4 regions of the Rahnella variigena genome follow, and region 3 is predicted to be linked to each of the others. Evidence: predicted binding sites of a transcription regulator. Region 3 holds the regulator's gene; each other region holds the start of a gene.
What was found. Region 3 encodes CRP, which controls carbon source genes, mostly activating them, when cyclic AMP is high. Its sites were predicted from a motif close to ATGTGANNNNNNTCACAT; they were not measured.
Positions count from the first base shown of each region.

Region 1: the regulator CRP is predicted to act here: its motif matches at 2,126-2,143, upstream of CKQ54_RS16410 (YchE family NAAT transporter).
Region 2: the regulator CRP is predicted to act here: its motif matches at 1,273-1,290, upstream of garD (galactarate dehydratase).
Region 4: the regulator CRP is predicted to act here: its motif matches at 1,272-1,289, upstream of CKQ54_RS15615 (CidA/LrgA family protein).

Region 1 covers NZ_NSDJ01000001.1:3,539,450-3,542,636, forward strand. The annotation lists gene oppA (oligopeptide ABC transporter substrate-binding protein OppA) at 1-53, opposite strand, end outside; gene CKQ54_RS16410 (YchE family NAAT transporter) at 1,232-1,876, opposite strand; gene adhE (bifunctional acetaldehyde-CoA/alcohol dehydrogenase) at 2,410-3,187, shown strand, end outside.
Region 2 covers NZ_NSDJ01000001.1:62,819-66,005, forward strand. The annotation lists gene CKQ54_RS00290 (MFS transporter) at 1-932, opposite strand, end outside; gene garD (galactarate dehydratase) at 1,496-3,067, shown strand; gene exbD (TonB system transport protein ExbD) at 3,139-3,187, opposite strand, start outside.
Region 3 covers NZ_NSDJ01000001.1:358,800-361,986, forward strand. The annotation lists gene CKQ54_RS01810 (LysR substrate-binding domain-containing protein) at 1-759, shown strand, start outside; gene CKQ54_RS01815 (OsmC family protein) at 761-1,168, opposite strand; gene crp (cAMP-activated global transcriptional regulator CRP) at 1,532-2,164, shown strand; gene CKQ54_RS01825 (YccS/YhfK family putative transporter) at 2,226-3,187, shown strand, end outside.
Region 4 covers NZ_NSDJ01000001.1:3,378,557-3,381,743, reverse strand. The annotation lists gene CKQ54_RS15620 (CidB/LrgB family autolysis modulator) at 136-831, opposite strand; gene CKQ54_RS15615 (CidA/LrgA family protein) at 824-1,228, opposite strand; gene CKQ54_RS15610 (ABC transporter substrate-binding protein) at 1,601-3,169, shown strand; gene CKQ54_RS15605 (ABC transporter permease) at 3,169-3,187, shown strand, end outside.

The DNA.
Region 1 (3,187 bases), 3.2 Mb from region 3:
ACCGCAGCCATAATGCAGGCAGCCAGCAGATTTTTTTTTGTGATGTTGGTCATTTTTATTCAACTCCAGTTTTTATTATGAACTTGCACGCCTGGGTGCAAGATAAACCCTTGCTGGGTCAACGGATTTCAAGAGCAGGAACGAATTGCTCATGAAAAGCCCCATGTAGTTACCACCCGCAGATGGCTGTCCCCTACTACTGCATGTGTTACCTGGTAAGTCCGTTAAACCTCTGGCTGTTAATCGCCTTGCGGTTTCTGAGATCGTTAAGGATGATCTCGCTCCATTTGATTCACCCCGTGCGCGACAAAAAGAATTCTGTGGCGAACCAGGCAATCACATACTGTTATTCCTGCACTTAACAATATTATTTTCTTATTAACCCGACTTAGGGCGATAGAAAATCCTTCGCGGTTAAATGCGAGCCATCAAATTAATAAGAAGAAGATCTGAAGATTTGTTTAGCTGATCATGAAAATTCAGCATAAGGCGGTTTGATGTCGTCAACGTTATGCCCGGTTTTCTTTTTGCAGAAAACACATGAGGATAAATTTGCAGTAAGCATTGCGACACGACACTCTCCAAAAACAAATAAAATGGCTTCAATCTTTTTCGCACTAGCAAGAATCGTGCTCACCAGGAGCATTGCTCTAAACAAAAATCCATTTTTGAAGGCGATTTGAAAATTATCAGAACCCTGTTACGCGCGCCAATAAATTTTGCAAATTTGTTACGTAATTCTCTTTTACTCATAACAGTCTTTACAACAGGTCAGTCAGGCAGAGAGCAGAAAACAGTTTTAACCCACTGATTTAATATATCTTTATGGCGAAATTACTCATCAAAGTCCTACCGGAGACTGTTCAAGAACTCGCCTGACACAATCAGTTAACATTGTTAGATTTATAAGAATAAACACCTGTTAACTGCTGTGTTAACACTAATAACATCTCGATACAGCCTGCACAAGCCTTACAGAATGATGTGAGTAAATTAGCGTCAATACGGGCAATAAACGCCCGTAATTAGCCAATAATTAGCTAAGTTTATTTAAAGAAATGAGGACTTGGATTGAAAAGAGGAGTGAGACAAGGGTTTGCGCTACATTAGGGTGCAATTGCTCTGAATTAAGCCATTAGCTGCACTATAATAAGGCATTAGATTATAAGTGGAAGTGATAATTATCACGAAAACACCTGGGTATTTTCGTGATAATTCGGCCGCTAATTGATTAAAGAAGGCCCGGGAAAATCGCTTTTATACCTGTCACAATAAATTCAATGCCCAGTGACATCAGCAGCAATCCCATAATACGGGTGATGACGTTAATGCCGGTTTGCCCCAGCAGACGCACCAGTAAAGGTGCCGCCCTGAACAGCAGCCAGCAGCAGAAGGCGAAGAACATGATCGCAACGGTCAGACCCAGCAGGTTTGGCCAGCTGTGATAACGCGAACTCCAGACGATTGTTGAACTGATTGCACCGGGTCCTGCCATTAAAGGCAATGCCAGCGGAACTACACCGACGTTTTCGCGGATCGCTGTTTCTGACTTTTCCTGCTTGTTCTGTTTATCTTCCCCGAGCTTTCCGCTGATCATCGACATGGCGATAGTGACCACCAGGATCCCGCCAGCAATACGGAACGAATCAATGGAAATGCCGAACAGGTGCAGAATCGCATCGCCGAGGAACAGCGCGGTCGACAATATAATGGCAACAGAAAGGTTGGCCGTCATATTGGTTTTGTTACGCCCTGCCGCCGCCTGATAGCTGGTCATACTGATAAACACTGGCAAGATCCCCACCGGGTTGACCAGTGCAAACAGCCCGACAAAGAATTTGATATAACCAGAAAAATCTAATAAAGATTGGCTCACGCAGAACTCCGCACAGTTACGCCAGTAGATGAAGGTTTTGATGGGCGCTAATGTACTGGAATCGCAGTAAAGGCGCCACGCCGTTTCATAGTTTTTATCACCAGATTTACAAATAAAGGCAGTGGATAAGACTTTTGTTAAAAATCAGTTTTTTTATTGATAACTTTAGATACAAAACTGTATTATCCATGGACGAATTTGATAATTATTCTCAATAAACCACTGCTGAAAGGTGTCAGCTTAGGTGTTTAGTGATCCAGATCAAATTACGTCTGCCTACAAATAGGTAAGCTTTGTGCATAGTCACTCAACGGTAGTTTGCAGAACAAATATTCGTCAAGCCACGTTGAATGAGGAGTTATCTACTACCTTACGTGCTTCACTACTGGAAGCTCTTTAAGCAAATAAAGAGACAAAGACAACACCTTGAGAATCATAGAGTTAATTAGTTTCTCACGGTGACTGATAGCAGGTCTATACTAGTCTTTGGCAAGTTATTTACTAAAAGAGTTTAACTTTATCAGGAGAGCATCATGGCTGTAACAAATGTCGCTGAACTAAACGCACTCGTTGCGCGAGTCAAAAAGGCACAGCGCGAATATGCCAACTTCAGTCAGGAACAAGTAGATAAGATTTTCGCTGCCGCCGCTCTGGCTGCTGCCGATTCTCGTATTCTGCTCGCCAAACTGGCCGTTGAAGAATCCGGAATGGGTATTGTCGAAGACAAAGTGATCAAAAACCACTTCGCCTCCGAATATATCTACAATGCTTACAAAGACGAAAAAACCTGTGGCATCCTGGGTCAGGATGACACTTTCGGTACCATCACTATCGCTGAACCCATCGGCCTGATTTGCGGTATCGTCCCAACTACCAACCCCACTTCCACTGCGATTTTCAAAGCGCTTATCAGCCTGAAAACACGTAACGGTATAATCTTCTCTCCACACCCACGTGCTAAAAACGCGACTAACAAAGCGGCAGACATCGTTCTGCAGGCTGCTATCGCTGCCGGTGCGCCAAAAGACATCATTGGCTGGATTGATGAACCAAGTGTAGAACTTTCTAACCAACTTATGCACCACCCGGATCTGAACCTGATTCTGGCAACCGGTGGTCCGGGCATGGTTAAAGCAGCCTACAGCTCCGGTAAGCCAGCAATCGGCGTGGGTGCAGGTAATACCCCGGTCGTTGTTGATGAAACTGCAGATATCAAACGTGTTGTTGCTTCCGTGCTGATGTCCAAAACCTTCGATAATGGCGTAATCTGTGCGTCTGAACAGTCCATCATCGTGGTTGATTCTGCTTATA
Region 2 (3,187 bases), 300 kb from region 3:
ACGCCCCCCAGCACACCGCCGGCAAAACCGCACAATGCCGGAATTGCGGCAATCATCCCCACTTTAAGAATAGACATGCCCTTTTCCTGAACCAGATAAATCGGGAACCAGGTCAGGAAGAACCACGTAATACTGTTAATGAAATACTGCCCGAAGAAGATCCCCAGCATCATGCGGCTGCTCAACATCTGACGAACGTAGCTCCATTTCGGACCATTTTTCGCACTGTCGGTTTTCTTGTGGTCGATATCCACCACCGCGCCGCCGTCTTTCAGAAACTCCAGCTCGCTTTTGGAAATATGCGGATGTTCCGGCGGGTTATGGATAAATTTGATCCACACCAGCGTCAGCACAAAACCAATCACGCCCATGACGATAAAGACATGTTCCCAGCCCCAGGCGTAGGTCAGCCAGCCGAGTAACGGAGAGAACAGCGCCAGCGAGAAATATTGTGCGGAGTTAAAAATTGCCGACGCGGTGCCGCGCTCGGTGGTCGGGAACCAGGCCGCGACAATGCGGGCGTTTGCCGGGAAGGAAGGCGCTTCGGAGAAACCCAGCATAAAGCGCAGGATAAACAGCGTCAGTGCGCCATACGCCAGCGGGAACCAGCCAACAAAGCCTTGCAGTAAGGTGAACAGCGACCAGAAAAACAGACTGTAGGTATAAACTTTCTTCGAACCGAACTTGTCCAGCAACCATCCGCCCGGCAACTGCATAATCAGATATGCCCAGCCGAATGCCGCAAAGATTTGCCCCATATCCGCAGCATCCAGGCCCAGCTCGCGCGCGACCTCGGTGCCTGCAATGGAAAGCGTTGCACGGTCGGCATAGTTCACCGCCGTGATTAAAAAGATAATCAGCAAAATGTAGTAACGAATATGTGTTCGTACCTTAGTTTGCGCGATTGTCCGTGACTGAGATTGAATATTCATGGTGACCTTCGTTGTAATATTGAAAAATTCATTCAGGTAATTCACCGCTGCTAAAATAACGCCCGCCATTCCTCGGCGTTATTTACCCTATAGTTCCTTTATAAGAAGCATTTATACGATCTGGCGAATTAATCCTTTATTAATCTTTGTACGAAATTTACCTGTATTACTTAAAACGTCACCTTCAGAGGGCTAATACAGTATAAAAAAGAGGCCCCGAAATAACACTGTGCATTCGCCCAAGAATATAGCAGATAATTGTGACTATTCTTTTGCATCCACACATCGGTGTGGGAGGAGAATCACAGAATATCTCGCGCTGATAACCGCTCAAATCAAAGGGTGATATCCATCACATTTATTCTGTCACCTGCCCCACAGAATGATGTTAAACCGGTAAAAAGCTGGTCAGTTGCACAATGAGGTTCGTGGAAGTCTGTCTTATAATGAGCGTCATACCCTGTATTACAGAGCATGTTTTTGAGAAACGTCGTTAAGCGTCAACTTCAGAGAATTAACCGGAGCCTTTTGTTCCGGGATGTTTAATAAACGCGGAGACAGTTATGTCACGTAATAAAGATAAAGAACATGCAACCGAAGCACTTTTCATTAAGGTTCATGAAAGCGATAACGTTGCTATTATTGTGAACGATAACGGTTTAAAAGCCGGCACCCGATTTTCTAATGGTCTGGAATTAATTGAGCATATTCCGCAAGGTCATAAAGTTGCCTTAGAACCGATTGCCCAGGGTGGCGATATTATTCGTTATGGTGAAGTCATCGGCTATGCGGTGCGTGACATCGCACAGGGCGGCTGGATTGACGAATCCCTGGTGGATCTGCCGGTCGCACCGGAGCTTAACAGCCTGCCGCTGGCCACCCGCGTTCCCCCAGCCTTACCGCCGCTGGAAGGCTATACCTTTGAAGGTTATCGCAACGACGACGGCAGCGTAGGCACTAAAAATCTGCTCGGTATTACCACCAGCGTGCATTGTGTGGCGGGCGTGGTGGATTACGTGGTCAAAATCATCGAGCGTGATTTACTGCCGAAATTCCCTAACGTCGATGGCGTCGTGGCGCTGAACCATCTCTACGGCTGCGGCGTGGCGATTAACGCCCCCGCGGCGGTGGTGCCGATCCGCACTATCCACAATCTGGCGCTGAACCCGAACTTTGGCGGCGAAGTGATGGTGGTCGGTCTGGGCTGTGAAAAGCTGCAACCCGAGCGCCTGCTGGAAGGCACGCCGGATGTGCAGGCAATTTCCCTCGACGACACGCATATCGTCCGTTTGCAGGATGAACAGCACGTCGGCTTCCAGTCGATGGTGGACGATATCCTCACCGTTGCACAATTCCATCTTGAGCGCCTGAACCGCCGTCAGCGCGAAACCTGTCCGGCGTCTGATCTGGTCGTGGGTACGCAATGTGGCGGCAGCGACGCCTTCTCCGGCGTGACGGCTAACCCGGCAGTCGGTTACGCATCAGACCTGCTGGTGCGCTGCGGTGCAACCGTAATGTTCTCGGAAGTGACTGAAGTGCGCGACGCCATCCACTTACTGACGCCGCGCGCTGCGGATGTCGAAGTGGGTAAACGCCTGCTGGAAGAAATGGCCTGGTACGATGATTATCTGTCGATGGGACAAACCGACCGCAGCGCCAACCCGTCTCCGGGTAACAAAAAAGGCGGTCTGGCCAACGTGGTGGAAAAAGCGCTCGGCTCGATTGCAAAATCTGGCACCAGCGCAATTTCAGAAGTATTGTCTCCGGGTCAGCGTCCGACCAAAAAAGGCCTGATCTACGCTGCCACGCCTGCCAGTGATTTTGTCTGCGGAACACAGCAACTGGCATCCGGGATTACCGTGCAGGTCTTTACCACCGGACGCGGTACGCCTTACGGCCTGCTGGCGGTGCCGGTGATTAAAATGGCGACCCGCACCACGCTGGCTAACCGCTGGCACGATCTGATGGACATCAACGCCGGTACGATTGCGACCGGCGACGCGACTATCGAAGATGTGGGCTGGGAGTTGTTCCACTTCATTCTCGATATCGCCAGCGGGCGCAAGAAAACCTGGTCAGACACCTGGGGCATCCATAATGCGCTGGCGGTGTTTAACCCGGCGCCGGTGACCTGAGTTTCGGTTTTACAGATAAACGAAAGGCCAGCATCGCTGGCCTTTTTTGTGCGTCTGATCGGGAGGAAAACTTACTGCGCCGCAGCGGTACCGGTTTGTTCAGCGCCAACCAGTCCGACT
Region 3 (3,187 bases):
ATCGTGCGTGGCAATCAGGGGATGACGCTGACCGAAACGGGGCGGGCATTTGCACAGCGTATGCAATTTATCCTCGAAGAGCTTGAGCGCGCCGCCGATGAAATTCGCCAGATCGAACAATATTCGCAGGGCTCCGTCGCCATTGGATTTTCATCGCTGCTGGCGCTGACGGTTTTTCCCGGACTGGCAGGAGAATTTAAGACGCAGTTTCCGCAGTCCAAACTGCTGATCAAAGAAGGGCAACTTTCCACGTTATTACCTGCACTGCGCGAAGGGAAACTGGATTTCGCGGTCGGTACCGCCGGGCCGGGATTTCCGCTGGAAGATCTGGTACGTGAGCCACTGTTCAGCGCACCTTTCTGCGTTATCGCCCGGCGTGGACATCCGCTGGCGGGCGCCACGACCTTCGAAGAATTACAAGATGCGCGCTGGCTGTTGCCCGAAACGGATATGGGGTATTACCAGCAAATCAGGTTATCGATGGGAGGATTTCATCAGCCGGCAGCGGAAATGCCGGTGCATACAGATTCGGTGGTGTGCGGGCTAAATATGGTGTTGCAGTCTGATTATCTGACCATTGTGGCGCGGGCGATGAAAGCGCCGTTCGGGCTGGAAGACAGGCTGAGTATGCTCAATATCGATACCCTGCCGCAGGCAGAATACTGTGTGCTTTACTCGCAAAAATCGCCGCTGACGTTTGCCGCGCGGCGATTTTTGGATTTATTGCGCAGCCAGTGCCACGCGTATGACTGGTCGTAACTTATTCGACGCTGATCACTTCAAAGCTGTGCGTGATGGTCGCCGCTTTGCCGAGCATCAGGGACACCGAGCAATACTTTTCCGCAGACAGGCTGACGGCACGTTCAACAATCTTATCGGTGAGATCTTTACCGGTGACGATAAAATGCAGATTGATGTGCGTGAACAGGCGCGGCGCTTCTTCGCGGCGTTGTGAGGTCAGCTTGACTTCACAATCACGCACGTCGTTACGGCCTTTTTGCAAAATAGACACCACATCAATCGCGCTGCAACCGCCTGCGGACATCAGCAGCATTTCCATCGGGCTGGGTGCTTTATCGCCCGCATTACCATCCATAGAAATCTGGTGGCCTGACGCTGACTCGCCTAAAAACGTCAGCCCTTCTACCCATTTTACGCGTGCGTGCATGAACTATTCTCCCGGTGAATAAACTCGTCGAATTCCGCTCCCAGAGTACCCTTTCACCTAAAATCTGGCAACGTAACCCGATCGCCATCATGCTGAAGCGAGACAACAGAAGACAGCATTGCAAACCTGTGCTACAAACAAAGCCGAAACATACTTTCCAGTGAATTGCGGTGACGGTTTTCGCGGTTTAAGAACAGAACCCACGGTGATAACGGCAATAATCAGGCTGTTTCACTCCGACACCCGCTTGCAGCATTTCTGGGGAGTTATATGCTGAAAGGGCGCTTTTGATTTTGAAGTGCCATACAGGGAACTCTGAGCCCTGTGATTTTGGGCAGCGATAACAACAGAGGATAATAGCAAATGGTTCTCGGCAAGCCACAAACAGACCCGACTCTCGAATGGTTCCTGTCTCACTGTCATATACATAAGTATCCTTCTAAAAGTACGCTGATTCACCAGGGTGAAAAAGCCGAAACGCTTTACTACATCGTGAAAGGGTCAGTTGCTGTCCTTATCAAGGATGAAGAAGGCAAAGAAATGATACTGTCCTACCTTAACCAAGGTGACTTCATCGGCGAGCTGGGACTCTTCGAAGAAGGTCAGGAACGTAGTGCGTGGGTTCGTGCAAAAACTGCCTGTGAAGTGGCTGAAATTTCTTATAAAAAATTCCGCCAGCTGATTCAGGTTAACCCGGATATTCTGATGCGTCTTTCCGCGCAGATGGCAAACCGTCTGCAAGTGACGTCAGAGAAAGTCGGCAACCTGGCCTTCCTCGACGTAACAGGGCGTATCGCTCAAACTCTGCTTAATCTGGCTAAACAGCCTGATGCGATGACCCATCCGGACGGGATGCAAATCAAGATCACCCGTCAGGAAATCGGCCAAATCGTCGGTTGTTCACGTGAAACAGTCGGACGTATTCTCAAAATGCTGGAAGATCAAAGTCTGATCTCGGCACACGGTAAAACGATTGTCGTTTACGGCACACGTTAATCCCTTAAAAATCGGCGCGGCAGAACACTGTCGCGCCTTTTTTATGGGCTAAGCTTTATCCATGACGCTATGGCGAAGACTGTTTTACCATCCGGAAGTTAACTACGCGCTGCGCCAGACGCTGGTGTTGTGCCTGCCCGTTGGTATCTGCTGGTTGTTCGGCAATCTGCAAATGGGGCTGCTGTTCTCTCTTTGTCCTGCCTGCTGCAACGTCGCGGGCCTGGATACTCCGCATAAACGCTTTTTCAAACGCCTGATAATTGGCGGAACGCTCTTTGCCATGAGCAGCATTCTGCTGCAAGTGATGCTGGAAAGCTGGCACATTCCCCTGCCACTCATCATGTTGTCGCTGGCATTACTGCTTGGCGTAACCGGCGAAATCAGCCCGTTGCATGCGCGGCTGTTGCCCGGCGCGCTGGTGGCGACCATCTTTACACTGAGTATGGTCGGCGTTCGCCCGATATGGCAGGCGCCGGTGCTTTTCGCCGCCGGTACGGCCTGGTACGGATTATTTAACTGGGCGTGGTTTCGCATATCGGAAGAACAGCCGATGCGCGAAACGCTCAGCCAGCTCTATCTGCAACTCGCGGATTACTTCGAAGCTAAATACAGCCTGCTGACGCAACACACCGATCCTGAAACCGCGTTACCCCCGTTGCTGACGCGCCAGCAGCAGGTCATCGACCTGATTGCCCTGCTCTATCAGCAACTGCACATGCTGCCGCAACACGGCCATCATCATCACCATAAAAGACTGTTTCAGCGTTTTCAGGTCGCGCTTGATTTGCAGGAGCACATCACGGTGAGCCTGCATCAGCCGGAAGAAGTGCAGAAGCTGGTGGAAGAAAGCCACGCCGAAGCGGTTATCCGCCGTAATGCGCAGGTGATTTCCGCCCGTCTGCGGGTCATCGCCGACGACATTCTTTATCACCGTTTATCCGAACGGTTTACGATGGCCAACGAGCTGGCCGCGCTGGAGAAAATCGCCGCGCGCAATCCTGAGAATCCGGTCGGCCAGTTTTG
Region 4 (3,187 bases), 3.0 Mb from region 3:
TTCAAATCGTCTCAGCGTTGGCTGCGCCTGCTCGCCCGAATCACTGACTTATTGTCAGCTCATCGGGACTCACAGACTTGCAGCCTTGATCCAATCCGAACTATTTTGAGGGGCGTAGAGTGAGGTGATTATTCGTTAATGACCAAACATGGCGAGTAATACCGGGAACAGGAACGGGGCGAGGAGGGAGGTGATGATCCCGCAGATGACCAGCGCCAGGGAGCTGAAGGCGCCTTCCTGATAATCCATTTCTGCGCAACGGGCGGTGCCGAGGGCGTGTGAGGCGGTGCCCATTGCCAGTCCGCGTGACGCTTTGGTGGTGATCTTTAATATGTTCAGGATCGTATGACCAAATACGGCGCCAAGGATCCCGACGAAAATCACACAGACCGCGCTGATGGCCGGAATGCCGTTAATGGACTGTGCCGTCGCCATCGCAATCGGTGTGGTGACGGATTTCGGTAACACCGAGGCAGCAATCTGTGGTGTCGCACCCATCCATAATGCAATGGCGGTGCCGGTGGTCATCGCCACGACGCTGCCGATAAAGCAGATGCTGATAATGGATTTCCAGCGGGCGCGGATCTGATGCAGCTGTTCGTACAGCGGAAACGCCAGTGCCACTACAGCCGGTTGCAGCAAATCATTGAGGATTTTACTGCCGGCGAAATAGCGGGCGTAAGGAATATGGGTCACCAGCAGTAACGGGATAATCACCACCATCGACATCAGTAAGGGATTCAGCAGCGGCATTTTGAGTTTGATAGCCAGTTTGCGGGTGGCGAAAAAGACCAGCAGGGTCAGCGGGAGCGACCACAAAATATCAATCATTTTCTTTCTCCGCTTTGTCTGTCACCACGCCGCGTTCACCGTGGATATAGTGGGAACAATACGCGACAACCAGTAACACGATAATCGTACTGACCAGACACGACACCACCAGCGGGCCGAACTGCGTGCGCAGCTGCTCGTAATAGTTCATCACCCCGACGCCGATCGGCACAAACAACAGCGCCATGTAGCGGATCAGAATGTTGCAGCCGGGTTTGACCCATTTAAACGGCAGAATTTGTGTGGAAAGCAGGGCGAATAAGATCAACATACCGATAATGCTGCCCGGAATCGTCAGCGGCAGAAGAGATGAAATGGCATTCCCGGCGAATAAACACAGATAAATCAGAATAAATGCCCGGATATATTGGAATGCCAGAGAAGTTGCATTGCTCATGGTGTTTCACCCAGTTGAATGATGCATTCATCATACAATTAAGATGTGATCTGCGCCACATAACTCAGTATGAAATTTAGGAATGAAGTGTATGCCAAAACCGCAGGGTTTGGCTGCTGAAATGACTCATATCCCCCGTATAATCAGCCGCCGATGGCCCTTGTAATAGTGTCTGTCGCTTTGCCTGAACTCGTCCCCGTTTGTACAGTAACAATGCCCCGCCAGAGCCCGTCCTGCGGCTTTAATAACCAATCAGATAACGTTATTCAAAATTAGCATAACGATAGTATTTATCAGACTTTCTGGCACTCATAAGAAACTTTACACTCAACAAAACTTTAGCAATTTCGCTACTTTGGAGAGTCTGACCTGATGAAAGCTTTATTACCGTCCGTCCTGTTTACGGCTATTGCGGCTACTTTCGCGGTTCAGGCCGCCACACCGCCGGACACGCTGGTCATCGCCCAGTCCATTGATGACACTTCCAGCTTTGACCCGGCGCAGGGCTTTGAGCTGACCACGGTTCAGGCTTTCAACAACATTTATCAGCGTCTGGTACAGTCAGATCCTAATAACCCGATTGATCTGAAACCCACGCTGGCGAGTTCCTGGGAAGCGGGCAAAGATAACCGCAGCCTGACGTTTACCCTGTCGCCGAAAGCCGTGTTTGCCAGCGGTAATCCGCTGACCGCCGATGATGTGATTTTCTCGCTGTCGCGCGTGGTGAAACTTAATCTCGAACCTTCTTTCATTTTGACTCAGCTGGGCTGGACTGATAAAAACGTCGATACCTTCCTGACGAAGGTGGATGATCAGCATGTGAAAGTCAGCTGGACTGCTGATGTCAGCCCGTCTTTCGTGCTGAGCCTGCTGTCTGCGCCGGTATCCTCGATTGTCGACAGCAAACTGGTGAAAGCTAACGCGACGGCTGACGACCTCGGTCATCAGTGGCTGAGCAACCATTCTGCCGGTTCCGGTCCGTATCAGATCCGTAACTACATTCCGCATGAAGTGGTGATCCTCTCCGCCAACCCGACGTCTCCTGAAGGCGCGCCGAAGCTGAAAACTATCCTGATTAAAAACGTACCGGATCCGGCTGCTCGCCGTCTGCTGATTGAGCAGGGCGATGCGGATATGGCACGTAACCTCGGTTCGGATCAGATGGCGGCGCTCGAAGGCAAAAAAGGCGTAAAACCGCTGGCCGTGCCATATGCGTCACTGTACTTCATGCAGTTCAACGCCAAAGCGTCTCCGGCGCTGGGCAATCCGGCCTTCTGGGAAGCGGCGCGTTACCTGTTCGACTACAACCACATCGCGCATGACCTGATGAAAAACCAGTTCCAGGTGCATCAGGCCTTCCTGCCGGAAGGTTATCTGGGGGCGCTGAACGATACGCCATACACTTACGATCCGGCCAAAGCCAAAGCGATTCTGGCGAAAGCCGGGCTGACCAACGTCAGCTTTACTTTGTCTACCGCCAACCAGCCGCCGTATCTGGATATCGCTCAGGCGCTACAGGCCAGCTTCGCGCAGGGCGGCGTGACCGTTAAACTCGATCCGGGTTTAAGCTCGCAAATTTCCACCAAAGTGAAATCACACGATTACGACGCCTATATGTCTTCATGGGGCCCGGACTATTTTGACCCGAACACCAATGCTTCCGCGTTTGCTTTCAATCCGGAAGATGGCAGCAAAACGCTGGCATGGCGCGCCAACTGGTCGATTCCTGCGCTCAATAAACTGACGCTGGCGGCGATTGCTGAGCCGGATCAGGCTAAACGCGTGGCGGATTACCGTCAGCTGCAACTGGAAGTGCAGAAAAACTCTCCGTTTGTCATCGGCTTACAGGCTAAAAGCCTGATCGCCGTGCGTGACAACATTAAGGGCTACGTGCAGGGCATCAACCCTGACATGGTCTTCTACAGCAAGGTCACCAAGTAATGACAGACAGTTCAACGC